2 linked regions of the Niabella beijingensis genome follow. The protein of the gene in region 1 interacts with the protein of each later gene in a pairwise test. Links are inferred from orthologs where the notes say so. Each region holds a gene or a part of one and is shown in the gene's direction. Other genes may lie near its edges.

Region 1 (7,805 bases):
ATCATATCCCGGTCTCCCGGGGACAGGGTGAGTCTTGTTTCCAGCAGGTATTGGAGGATGTCAGCCGAAACCGTTGTATGCCGGGGCAGGGGCCCGTCGCTCATCAATCCCAGGTAACGGAATAAATGATCCACCAGTTCCTGTTCTGCAGCGGGCACATATCGATTCAGGAAATCTGCAAAAGTCTCCGCCCGCGTATAAAAATTCAAGCAGGCCGTGAACCAGTCGGCAATGGATTTATCCCGATAGCTGTTTATCAACTCTGCATCCGTAAGCGTAGATAACCCGGCCTTTACAATATAGTTCCAGGCGGTACAAAAATCGGGATGCCGCAGAGTGGAGCGGACAACGGTTGTAGCGCTGTCGAGCTGGTAAACGGGAATATAGGTCAGTGAATTCCGGTTGGGGTAGCAGGCCCATTTGCCCGAACCGGGTACCTCAATTACCGGACAATTTTCAAAAACTTCCTGATAGGGGACTTCTTTTAATTGCCCGTCAGTTTTATAAACAGCCCCCGCATAGCCCGCCAGTGCGATATTTCTGGGATTCCAGCTGATTTTATAATGCCAGGGATTGTTGTCGCTTTCCGGAGCTATCAATCCGCCGCAATGAGATTTAAAGCCGGATATCGTACCACCGGCGCTCCGGATCCGGTCAAAAAGCTGCATGGCACTCATATGATCAATACCAGGGTCCAGCCCTGTTTCGCAAAGAAATAAGAGGTCATTGGCTTCGATTGCATCTTTTAACAACAGCAGTTCCTCATCGATATAGGAGGCTGTTAAAAGGTCTCGTTTTAGTTCCAGACAATCGCGGGCGACAAGGATGTGCAGGGCCGGGGGGAGCATGGAAATGACGATATCCGATTCCGTGATCAGTGTTTTCCTGAGCAATACATCATCTGCCATCAGCGCAACAGCTGTTCCTCTGGGGTGGCCGTTCAATTTGCTTTTTGCCAGTTCCGGATTTGCTTCGGCAACCGTAAGCTGCCAGTTCTCCTGCGCTGCCTGATCCAGCAGGTACCGGATCAATACCGTAGCAGATTTGCCGGCTCCAAACAGAAGGATCTTTTTCATTTCAATACAAGTTAATCAATTCCCGCCAATACCAGGCGAACTGCTACAGTTCTGACGGGTCGTGCATCAAGATGCAGGGGAATAAAAAAGGCTGCACCATTGCAGCCTTTCAGAAAATTTAAACCGATCGTATCAGGGCTTTGTGATAACACCGCAGCCGATGCGGGGACCACTGTTGCCGGTGGGTTGTGTTTTATAATCATCGGTACCGCCATGTACGATAATGGCGCGGCCAATGATCTCTTTTTCGCCCGGATCCACGCTCCACAGATCAGTCGTTACACTTTTTGTTGCATGCCCTGAAGCATCTAATTTGATATTGCCGATATCGCCGGAGTGGAAGGCGGCAGAGCCCCACTCACCGTGATTGGATTTTGTAGGATTCCAGTGCCCGTGTGAGTTTTCTCCCTTCATGCCGCAATCGCCGTGCTCATGAAAGTGTACCGCCACATTACTGTCTGCCCGCTCTTTCAGATCGATCTCAAGGTCCAGCCGGATCTTTCCATCTGTAAGTTTGTAGAACTTGGCTGTTCCAATGTGCTTGGTGCTGTCGGCAGTTAATTGCAGGTTTGCAACCGCCACCTGTGTGCCTTCCGGCGCTGGTGCGGTGGATGTTGAAGCACCGGTATCTACCGGTGCCATGCCCGTGGAGTCTGTTGTTTTTGTGTCCGAAGCGCTATTTCCGCAGGAGGCCAGGATCATGAGGGCCACGGTGCCCACAGCAAAGAAGGATTTTTTCATAATCATTATTTTAAAGTGTTAAGTTGCTTATTCTTAATACGCAAAGCTAACTGAATTATTGTTATAAGCCGGAGTTCTTGATGAACGGTTCTTCGATGGAAATACCGGCCGGGGACTGCCGGTTGCTGAAAATGAGATGCTGCGGTGTTTTTCCGGCACATAGGTTACAATAAATTGTGGAACAATAATTGTTAACTTTATCATTCAAAAACTGATAAATGACAACGACGGTAAATCCATGGAAGATATTGGGAAAACAGGAGGTATATGACAATCCCTGGATCAATGTGACGGCTTATGATGTGATCAATCCGCGGGGTGGCAAAGGTATTTATGGAAAAGTGCATTTTAAAAATATAGCAATCGGGGTCCTTGTATTAGACGAGCAGTTGAATACCTACCTGATCGGACAATACCGTTTTGCGATTGATGTGTATACCTGGGAAATTCCCGAAGGTGGCTGCCCGGAAGGAACGGATCCGCTTGAAAGTGCCAGGAGGGAATTGCTGGAAGAGGCCGGGCTGGAAGCGCTGCACTGGAAGGAACTGTTGCGGATGCATTTGTCCAATTCCGTTTCTGACGAACTGGCCATTGTATACCTGGCGACAGGACTGATACAGAAAAGCCCTCAGCCGGAGGAGACCGAACAGCTTACGATCCGGAAACTTCCCCTGGAAACTGCTTTTGCCATGGTAGAAGACGGACTGATCACGGATGCTATCTCTGTGGCGGCATTTCAAAAGGCGGCACTGATGCAGCACAAAGGAACCCGCCTGGTGTAAGTGAAAAATCAGCCGCCTGCTGCCAGGGTATCTTATATTGAAACGATGAAGTATAAAAACCGGCAATTGACAACAGCGGACCCGTCTGCAGATCCCCGTTTGAGAACGGTGAGGAGGATCAGCAGGCTGATGGATGAACAGTTCTCCATTGGTGGGTTTAAATTTGGCCTGGATCCGATTCTGAATTTTATACCGGTACTCGGCGATGTGGGTGGCTACCTGATGTCGATCGGGTTGATCATCACTATGGCCCAGCATGGTGCCTCGGGGAAACTGGTGGCAAAAATGGTGGTCAATGCCACACTGGATGCATTTGTAGGGGCCATTCCTGTGCTCGGATGGATCTTTGATTTTGCTTATAAGGCAAACACCCGTAACCTGAAACTACTTACGGAGCATTACACCGAAGGAAAACACAGGGGGAGCGCCCGTTCGGTTATTCTAATGATACTGATCATTACCGGAATTTTCCTGGTGCTCCTGGTCATTCTTGCCGTCCGGTTCCTTCAATGGATCATTGAATGGGATGAAAAATCAGGCGGATTTAAATTTTAACGTGGGTTTCCTTTTCTTTGCGGTGTGAAAGATTTCAGAAAAAAACAACAACGTCCCAGAAAGTCCAGTCTTGTCTATGGCAGGGAGGCCGTACGTCAGGCGCTGCAGGATGGTAATTCCTTTGACCGGATCTATGTAGATCAGCAGGCCAAAGATCCGCTGCTGGGGGAGATCCGGCGACTGGCCACCGCCAGCCAGGTGCCGGTGAATTATGTTCCCAGGGTGAAGCTGGACTATTTCAATGTAGGCGATCATGAAGGCGTTATTGCCCAAAAGTCCCGTATCACGTATCAGAACCTGCAGGATGTGATCTCTTTTGTGACAGAAAGCGGCCAGGTGCCTTTGTTCCTGATCCTGGACGGCATCACCGATATACGCAATATCGGCGGTATTGCCCGCACGGCCTGGTGCTGCGGTATTCATGCCATTATCATCCCGGATAAGGGGGTGGGGGCATTAAACGAAGATGCGATCCTTACCTCTGCAGGTGCGTTGGAGAAGATCCCGGTTTGCCGGGTGAACAGTCTGATGAAGGCAGTTGATGAACTTCATTTAAATGGTATTACGGTATTTGCTGCTGAAATGAAGGGTTCGGTACCGGTTGCAACAGCCGATTTCAGCATACCAGCTGCAATTGTAATGGGAAGTGAAGAGAAGGGGATTTACCCGGCATTGCTGAAAATATGCGATACTGCCATTTCCATTCCCATGCAACACGAGTTCGAAAGTCTGAATGTTTCGGTGGCTGCCGGGATGATCCTTTACGAGACAATGAGGCAGCGGATGGGAACATAGTGACCGGCAAAAAGGCCTGCCGTATCCCTCCGGAGATATTACAGGCGGCAGCCATTTACTCTTACATTTTTTAAAACTATTTTATGAGACAAAACTTTCTGCTAATTCCTGTTGTTCTTTTTTTCTTCAGCTGTTCGCCTAAACCCAGCCGTGCAACAGGGGGCGATGTCAGCAATAGCTTATCCCCGCAGGAAAAAAAAGAGGGCTATCAGTTATTATTCGACGGATACTCTTTATCAAACTGGATCGATAAGAACAACCAGTACTATGTGAGTGAAGGAGCGATTGTAAAAAAGACAAAGGGGTACGGCAATCTGTACACCGGGAAGGAATACCGCGATTTTATCCTCCGGTTTGAATTTTTACTAACACCGGCCGCCAATAATGGTTTGGGTATACGTCATAAATTAGTAGACGGCACAAAAGGGTATGATGGTATAGAATTGCAGATCCTGGATAACGATGCTCCGGTATACAAAAATCTTAAGCCGTATCAGTACCATGGTTCGCTTTACGGCTATGTTCCTGCAAGGCGGAAGGGATTAAAGCCCGTTGGGGAATGGAATACCCAGGAAGTGCGGGTGCGCGGGTTCCGTATTACAATTGTGCTGAACGGGGAAACCATCCTGGACACCGATATCAAAGCACTGCCGGTGGCTGCGTTGGCAAAGGATCCCCGTTTGCTGTATGAAAAAGGCTATATCGCATTTTTGGGCCATGATTCCGAACTGCGGCTGCGGAATATCCGGATAAAGGAACTGTAGTAATAAAACCGAAGATCCGCGGGGCTGCTCCTTTATCCGGAATTGATTAATTTTATAAGAAAGACCTTTATGAGAGCAGCAATAGTAATGGTATATATCCCGGTTCTGCTTCTGGTCTTTGCGGCTGCCTGTCAGCATGATGCTGGTCCTAAAAGCAATGCTAAAGATACCTGGAATGCCGCTCTTGCCGGCGAACTGGCGGAGGTCGATTATGAGGACCAGCGGTACCGGCAGCAACTTATTCCACTGCTCGACGCAAAAGAAATTGACTCAGTGCGCTTAAAGGCCATATTTAAAAAAATGCATCATTCGGATTCTGCTAATTTAAATGCGATCATAAACATCATAGAAAAGATGGCTGGCCCGACCCCCAAGCAGTGGGCACAGAGGGCTCTAAAACGGTATGGGCAGTGCTTCACCATGCAGACCTGTCCACCCATGAGAAATACCTGGAAACGGTAACAAACGCAGTGAAGGATAATAAGCTTGAACCCCGATACCTGGGTTATTTTACCGACCGCATCTCGACGGACAAAGGAGAAAAACAGAAATACGGCACACAATTAATGGTTACGATGGATAACAGAACCATTATGTACCCGCTTATCGATCCTTATAGAACAGATACCTGGCGAAAAGAGATCGGTCTTCCTCCGCTGGCGAAATATTTAAAGGAATCCCAGAACATGGAATGGACGCTGAAGGAGTATTTCCGGCATCTTCCGGAAGCTGAGAAGGTGTTGAAAAAGAAAAAAGAAATTTTGAACCGGAAACAGTCTGACCGGTAACTGCCGGACTCTTTTAAACAATAGCAATACAAGCTTTTTCTTTACGTTGGTAAAATCCTGTACCGGCTGGTCAACTATGGATTAGGAACCTGCTGCACGTCAGGCGATAATGACTTTAATTCCTTTTTCCTGTAGCGCAGTCAATGTTTCTTCAGACACGTTCTTATCGGTTACAATATATTCCACCTGGTCAAGATTGCAGATTTTCCCAAGCCCTCTTTTATTGAACTTGGTGCTGTCTGCAAGCAGGATTAATGTTTGCGAAGCTTCAATCATTTTACGAATAAGGGCGGCCTCGGGAATGTTGGAAATGGGCACTCCCTACTCGAGATCAATGCCGTCAATACCAAGAAATAACAAATTGCAGGAGATCTCATCCAGTACCTGCAATGCATTTACCATCTCCGTTAATATCATAGTAAAAGAACCTGGTATTTGACCTTAAATGAGGCAATAGGAGAAAAATCGGTTAATGAAACCATCCCTTTTATGAATTGCCTATCAGGAATCACTCCGGTGGCTGGTTTAAACTCCTTCCTGCATCCGATGAACAGGAACGGCAACAGGCCGAACAGGATAGTCAAAATAAGCTGCTGAACAGATTGGCGGTGAACTGGATTTGTGAAAACGAGCTCTTTTTCATACTGAATCGTTTAAGAAAATGAATAATGCTCGTTCTGATTGTAAAGGATCTTTTCTTCCTGTATGCTTAGGGAACAACACAAGTATTTAAAAGTATTAATTTTAGATTAAAAAAAGTTTAATAAACTATTAATTTATTTATTTTTTCAGTTTATAAATGTTTAAATAAGTGTAATTATATTATATTTGGTTTAATTAAGGGCTGCTGCTCAGGTTTGAACAAATAACAGAAATCGTTTTTCCAGAATGTTCGAATCACTTCTTTTTAAGATTGCTTGGTATATTAAACTGAAAACAGCCTATTAAATAAAAAATCGAAAGGAATAAAACTCAGGTCATTATGAAAAAAAACTACTGCTTTGCCGTTGTTCAGCAGCAAAGCAATTCTCCGAAACTAACCGGTAGCTGGCTGTTCATTCTGGTTGGGCTCTTATTACTGACATTGTCTGCCACAGCACAGTCAAAAAAAATCACCGGAAAAATTACTGATGAAAATAATAAGCCCCTGGAAGGGGTGAGTATCAGCGTGAAGAGGGCCGGATCAGGTACTACCAGTAATACTGAAGGTAATTATGCATTGAGTGTACCTGATCTTACAGATATGCTGGTTTTCTCTATGGTAGGTTATGCGGAGAAAGAAATGCCCCTGAACGGTGCCGCAGTGGTAAATGTAATCCTTCAAAAAGATGTTACCGGCTTAAATGAAGTTGTGGTGGTAGGTTATGGTACACAGAAAAAAGCCAATCTTACCGGTTCTGTTTCTGTTATCAGCAGTGCCCAGATCGAAAGACGTCCTAATACTTCTGCTTCTAATGCGCTGCAGGGACTGGCTCCCGGTGTAACCGTTACCTCTCAGACGGGTGCTCCCGGAGGGGACGGTGCACAGATCCGGATCAGGGGGATCAATTCCTTTGGAGGGTCCAGTAGCAACCCGCTGGTAATTATTGATGGAGTGGCAGGCTCAATTGATGATGTGGATGTGAACCTGATCGAATCTATATCTGTATTGAAAGATGCTGCTTCTTCAGCCATTTATGGTTCCAGGGCTGCCAATGGTGTTATATTGATCACTACTAAAAGGGCAAAAGACAAGCTGTCGGTGAATTATAAGGGCTTTATTGGTAAACAAACACCAACAGCAATTCCCAAAGTGACAGACGGGTTGACCTATATGCGTGTATTCAATGATGCCAGCATGAATGATAATGGCACGACAATCTATAGCGACAAGGATATAGAGCAGTTCAGGCAACAATACGAGGCAAACCCGAAAAATTACGATTGGCAGGGTGCCATATTGAATGGCAGCGGGCTGGAACAGAATCATTTTATCTCTTTAGCGGCTAACAGCGGTATTATACGAGTAACGCCCTCGCTGAGCTATACAGACCAGGAAGGGATTATCAAGAATACCAATTTTAAACGTTATATTTTTCGCAATAACCTGGATATAACTCCCAATGAAAAGTTTAATATCAAGGCGGATATTGCGGTGACCAATAAAAACAGAAAGCAGATCGCCGATGAAGGAACGATCTGGAATTACCTGGGCAGGATGCCCACCAATATCCCTATCCGTTATGGTGATCAGTGGTCTGATGGCTGGGTAAAAATTAACCCGGTTGGTTTTATTGAAGATGGCGGCAACCGGAAGGCAAATAA
Region 2 (5,867 bases), 680 kb from region 1 along the record:
AACTGACCGCCTCCCGCGACTTTGATGTGGCAGCCTCACCGCCTCCCGCTTCCCTGAACAGCCCTGTAGCAGATGGCCTGTTTGCAGCAAGAGGTCTGCTCAGTAACAGCAACACTACCTCCCAGCCCCAGCTGGAAGCCGTAAAAGGAGCCGTGAGCGGTTTCGACATCCCGGTGGATATCAGCTATAATATTTCAAAAAAACTCTATGCCAGTGCAGGGGTATCCGGCCTGGTGGTTATAAAGGACAATGCCCAGTACACCTATGTAACCAGCACCAACCAGCGGGTACAGGTAGAGAACAGCCAGGGTCTTCTTAAAGAAGACAAAAACATGCGGGTGGTGGAATATTCCACCAGTGATGCGGCCCCCGAAGCCTCCGGCAAGGAAAAAACACCGTTCCTCGGGTTTTATAATGTGTCGATGGGATACAAACAGCGGGTATCTTCGAAGAATAATGTGGCAATAGAGCCGTTCCTTAAGATCCCCATGAAAAGCGTATCCGATCAAAAACTCAATTATACAGGCGTGGGCATCCGGCTGAAGTTTGATTTTTAGGATCTTGTTGTTTAGTTATTATAAAAAATGCGGGGCCCTGGGCCCTGCATTTTTCTTTAAAGATTCCTATCTTTAGAAGCATCCATGAAATTACTGAACGCAGCACAGATACGGCAATGGGATGAGTATACCATCCGGCAGGAACCCGTGGTTTCATTAGAACTGATGGAACGTGCGGCAAATGCCTGCACGCGCTGGCTGGTAACAAATACGCTTGCCGACAGTTATTATATCTTTTGCGGAAAAGGTAACAATGGCGGCGACGGACTGGCGATTGCCCGGTTATTGTACAACGCCGGAAGATCTGTGAACGTATTCATATTGGAAACGGCGGCAAAGGGATCGGACGACTACCGCTCCAATTTCAATATCCTTCAGCATCTGTCTGCCATACCGGTTTACCGCCTCCGCTCGGAAACCGATTTCCCCCTGGTACCGGAGGGCTGTATTATTATTGATGCGCTTTTCGGAACCGGGCTCAACCGGCCGCTGAACGGACTGGCAGCCCGGCTGGTGACCTATTTGAATGAACGCACGGCACCGATTGTGGCTGTTGATATTCCCAGCGGATTGTTTTGTGATCAGTCTTCCCGCAACAATACGGTTATCAGGGCCCGGCACACGCTTACCTTCCAGGTACTCAAACTGGCGTTCCTGCTGGCAGAAAACGAACCCGCTTTCGGACAAGTACAGCTGATGGATATCAACCTGCACCCTTCTTTTCCGGAGCTGGTCGATACGCCCTATTATATCATCAATCAACCTGTGGCCCGGCGTCTCTATCGCCCGCGCAGCGCCTTTGCCCACAAGGGAACATTCGGACATGCGCTGATTGTAGCAGGCAGCTATGGAAAAACCGGAGCCGCTGTGCTGAGTACACGGGCCTGCCTGAAAACAGGAGCCGGACTGGTAAGTGCGCATGTACCCGGGGAAAGTGTTTTGGTTATGCAGACAGCCGCGCCCGAAGCCATGGTCTTCCCCGATCCCGACCCTTCGGTTGTTTCGGCCATCAGTTACGAACCGGATAAATTTTCTGCAACCGGTATTGGTCCGGGCATTGGCACGGAGCCGAAAACAAAATCCCTGCTGCGGGAGCTTTTCGAGCAGGGCACGCACCCCATGGTATTAGATGCCGATGCATTGAATATTCTTTCTGAAGACGGGAATCTTCTGAATCTTATTCCATCGGAAAGCATCCTGACACCGCATCCCAAAGAATTCAGCCGGCTGTTCGGGAATTTTGAAGATGATTTTAAAAAAATAGAGGTAGCTTGCTCTAAATCCATGGAATTGAATGTTGTAATAATTTTAAAAGGGCATCATACATTGGTAGCACTGCCGGATGGCACCGGTTATTTCAATATTACGGGAAATGCCGGTATGGCCAAGGGCGGCAGCGGCGATGTGCTTACAGGAATCCTTACCGGATTGCTGGCCCAGGGCTATACATCGAAAGATGCGGCGCTTATGGGCGTGTTCCTTCACGGGCTGGCCGGAGATCTTGCTGCGTCCTCTCACGGAATGGAAGCCATGCTGGCTTCCGATATCATTGAGCATCTTGGAAAAGCATTCCAGGCATTACAATAATACATCACTGAACAATGAATACCCACCAGTCATACACCACGGAATTCCGGCAATTGTCATACAATACCGGATATTTTTTAATATTTTAGCTGCACAATGCAATCGATTTAAATATGCTGTCTATGACCCCTTCATGAACCCCGAAACCGCATTAAAAATAACATTAATGGTTTTGAATGCAACACTTATATTTGCAGCCTTGCTTATGCATTATATATTAATATAGAAAAATTTATATGCAACATCTGATCTATCTAGTACCTCTTATGGCCGTTATCGGTCTTATTTACACTTTAATAAAATTTCGATGGGTTGTTAAACAGGATGCAGGAACACCAAGGATGAAAGAAATCAGCGATCATATTGCTGAGGGCGCCATGGCCTTTTTAAAAGCCGAATGGAAAATACTTGGATATTTTGTTATTATCGTTGCTATTTTGCTGGGCGTGCTGGCCAATGCCAACCCCCACTCCCACTGGATGATCTCCATTTCCTTTGTCATTGGCGCTGTATTAAGTGCTGTGGCGGGTTATATCGGTATGCGTGCCGCAACGTTCGCGAATGTGCGTACCGCCAATGCGGCCCGGACAAGTCTCCGCAAAGCCCTTAATGTGTCTTTCGGAGGCGGCGCCGTTATGGGCGTTGGCGTTGCCGGTCTGGCTGTGCTGGGACTGGGTGGGCTTTATATTATCCTTAAACATTTTTTTGCGCCGGAAGCGGACCTCAATTCAGCTGAAATGCTGACCACTATCGAGGTGCTTACCGGGTTCTCACTGGGTGCTGAATCCATTGCATTATTTGCACGTGTGGGTGGCGGTATCTATACAAAAGCGGCCGATGTAGGTGCTGACCTTGTGGGTAAGGTAGAGAAAGGCATACCTGAAGATGATCCCCGCAACCCGGCCACCATTGCAGACAATGTAGGTGATAATGTTGGTGACGTAGCCGGTATGGGTGCCGACCTGTTCGGGTCCTATGTTGCTACCGTGCTGGCCACTATAGTGCTGGGACAACAGATCGATATTGCCGATGGCGCCGACTTCCTTGGAGGTTATTCCCCCGTGGTATTGCCCATGCTGATCGCCGGTATCGGTATCTTATTTTCGATCATGGGAACGTTCTTTGTAAAAATCAGTGAAAGCGCCGGCATCAGTACCCAAACCGTTCAGAAAGCATTGAACATGGGCAACTGGGGCTCCATCATCCTTACCGCACTGGCATCCGCGGGCCTGGTATACTGGATCCTTCCGGATCAAATGGAGCTCCGCGGTTTTGTATTCTCAAAGACCGGCGTACTGGGTGCTATCGTTGTAGGACTGGCTGTTGGGGCGCTGATGACGATCATCACGGAATACTATACGGCCATGGACAAACGTCCGGTGAACTCCATCATCAAGAAATCATCAACGGGCCATGCCACAAATGTGATCGGCGGACTGGCAGTGGGAATGGAATCCACTTTCCTGCCCATACTGGTGCTGGCTGCGGGCATCGTTGCTTCTTATAAATGTGCCGGTCTTTATGGTGTTTCCATCGCAGCGGCAGCCATGATGGCAACCACCGCCATGCAGCTGGCCATTGATGCGTTTGGTCCTATCGCAGACAATGCCGGGGGCATTGCAGAAATGAGCGAGCTTCCCAAGGAAGTACGTGAAAAAACAGATGTGCTGGACGCTGTGGGAAATACCACAGCTGCTACCGGTAAAGGATTTGCCATTGCCTCTGCGGCATTGACCGCCCTGGCCCTGTTTGCCGCGTTTGTAGGTGTTGCAGGGATCAAGGGAATTGATATTTATAAGGCCAATGTGCTGGCCAGCCTGTTCCTGGGCGCCATGATCCCGTTCATCTTCTCCGCACTGGCCATCCGCGCCGTAGGCGAAGCAGCCATGGCCATGGTGGAAGAAGTAAGGAGACAGTTCCGTACCATTCCCGGTATCATGGAAGGAACCGGAACACCCGAATATGATAAATGTGTGGCCATTTCCACAGAGGCCTCTCTTAAGAAAATGGTGGTGCCGGGTGCTATCGCGATCGTTTCGCCCATCATCATCGGCTTTTTACCCAGCTTTGGTGCAGAAGCGCTGGGTGGCTTCCTTGCCGGAGCAACAGTTTCCGGCGTATTACTCGGAATGTTCCAGAACAATTCCGGTGGTGCCTGGGACAATGCCAAGAAATCATTTGAAAAAGGAGTTGAGATCAATGGCGAAATGTTCCATAAAAAATCAGATCCGCACAAAGCTTCTGTAACCGGAGATACCGTTGGTGATCCGTTCAAGGATACTTCCGGTCCTTCGATGAACATCCTCATCAAGCTGATGTCGATCGTATCGCTGGTAATTGCTCCGACGCTTGCACAGGTAGAAGGCAATGTAAGCAAGGAGCCGGTCCCTGTAAAACAGGAAATGGCAAAGACTCCTGCTGTATCCGGCAAGATCGCCGCGCAGTACAGCGTATCAAAATAACAGCTTCGCTAAAAAAATATTCACAGGTTGTTTCAGCTAATGAAACAACCTTTTTTATTACACACAGCTATTCAGTAATTCCCGCCACCGGATAAAAAAAATAAGGCTGTAGGTCTGGCTCTATGAAGCAGCTCCGGAATTTCCGTTACGGAACAAAAGAACCTTAAGGCCTTAGGCCTGACCCCTATAAAGCAGCTCCGGAATTCATTCCGGAGCGATGATCACGATACCCGCCCGAGTGCCAGCGGCACGAAGCATTTTGAACATAAAAAAAATACACGCGAGGTTCCCTGCGAAGCACCCGGCTAAGAAAAGGTCAGAAATCAACTCAGTGATCCAGTGCCTCAGCGGCCCATATCCTGCGATCTTATTTAATATCTGCAAATACAAAGTACACCGCACCGATCAGCAGTAAAAAGCTCACCAGGTATTTCCAGTGAAATGCATTATTGGCAAATGCAACGGCATACACCGTAAAAACGGCCAGCGTGATCACTTCCTGCGTGATCTTCAGCTGAAACAGGTTGATCCCCGATTTCTGCCCGATGCGGTTGGCAGGCACCGCCAGGCAATATTCAAAAAAAGCGATCAGCCAGCTTAGCAGAATGGCCTTCCAGAGCGGCCAGTTCTCATTTTTTAAATGATGATACCAGGCCAGTGTCATGAACACATTGGAGCAGATCAGCAGGAGGATGGTCCTGTAAAACATACCGGTTGTTTTTTGTTAATACAATGCTTGCTTAAAGGCAGCCACAGCTGCGGCATCAATACCAGAGTGCCGGATGCTTTCCGTATCAGCAGCAAAAGCCGGCGCCACATATTTCATGCGGGAGGGGATCATCTCGCGGAGTGAGCTATGGAACTGTGTACAGCCGGTACTTTCAGCCAGGGCCTTTACATTATCTGCCCGCACACCGCTGCCCGGCATGATGATGATCCTGCCGGCCGCCTGTTCATTCAGCTGGCGGATCAATGTGCTGCCTTTAATGGCCGTGGCCTCCTGTCCGCTGGTGAGTATCCGCTCACAGCCCGCTTTAATGATCTGTTCCAGGGCATTCAGGGGGTCCCTGCAACGGTCGAACGCGCGGTGAAAGGTAACCCCCAGCGGGTACACAGCCTCCACGATCCGTAAAGTACGTTCCGTATCAACATCACCATTGGCTTTTAAAAAACCCGTCACTACTCCATCGCAATCCAGTGTTTTGCAATTGACCGCATCGCTCAGCATACATTCAAACTCTTCTTCCGTATAAAGAAAGTC

The links.
Region 2: the proteins of rlmB (region 1) and K7B07_RS24685 interact in binary tests that used the Escherichia coli proteins (3 or more experiments, as listed by UniProt). The link is inferred for Niabella beijingensis from one-to-one orthologs.

The regions. Positions count from the first base shown.
Region 1 is NZ_JAIQDI010000002.1:1,362,319-1,370,123, forward strand. What follows is about bases 2,299-5,063. They hold rlmB (23S rRNA (guanosine(2251)-2'-O)-methyltransferase RlmB), read left to right. Parts: upstream 2,299-3,178; coding sequence 3,179-3,949; downstream 3,950-5,063. Other genes in these bases: K7B07_RS21675 (NUDIX domain-containing protein), read left to right, coding at 2,299-2,599; K7B07_RS21680 (DUF4112 domain-containing protein), read left to right, coding at 2,645-3,154; K7B07_RS21690 (3-keto-disaccharide hydrolase), read left to right, coding at 4,033-4,713; K7B07_RS21695 (hypothetical protein), read left to right, coding at 4,783-5,063. Also shown: K7B07_RS21665 (saccharopine dehydrogenase C-terminal domain-containing protein), read right to left, coding at 1-1,076; K7B07_RS21670 (superoxide dismutase family protein), read right to left, coding at 1,209-1,817; more of K7B07_RS21675, read left to right, coding at 2,036-2,298; more of K7B07_RS21695, read left to right, coding at 5,064-5,175; K7B07_RS21700 (DUF6624 domain-containing protein), read left to right, coding at 5,124-5,501; K7B07_RS21705 (DeoR/GlpR family DNA-binding transcription regulator), read right to left, coding at 5,601-5,819; K7B07_RS21710 (SusC/RagA family TonB-linked outer membrane protein), read left to right, coding at 6,484-7,805. UniProt on the Escherichia coli protein: Specifically methylates the ribose of guanosine 2251 in 23S rRNA.
Region 2 is NZ_JAIQDI010000002.1:2,044,329-2,050,195, forward strand. What follows is about bases 26-2,892. They hold K7B07_RS24685 (NAD(P)H-hydrate dehydratase), read left to right. Parts: upstream 26-641; coding sequence 642-2,144; downstream 2,145-2,892. Other genes in these bases: K7B07_RS24680 (RAD23 family protein), read left to right, coding at 26-557; K7B07_RS24690 (sodium-translocating pyrophosphatase), read left to right, coding at 2,381-2,892. In the rest of the region: more of K7B07_RS24680, read left to right, coding at 1-25; more of K7B07_RS24690, read left to right, coding at 2,893-4,606; K7B07_RS24695 (DMT family protein), read right to left, coding at 4,974-5,315; K7B07_RS24700 (copper homeostasis protein CutC), read right to left, coding at 5,331-5,867. UniProt on the Escherichia coli protein: Bifunctional enzyme that catalyzes the epimerization of the S- and R-forms of NAD(P)HX and the dehydration of the S-form of NAD(P)HX at the expense of ADP, which is converted to AMP.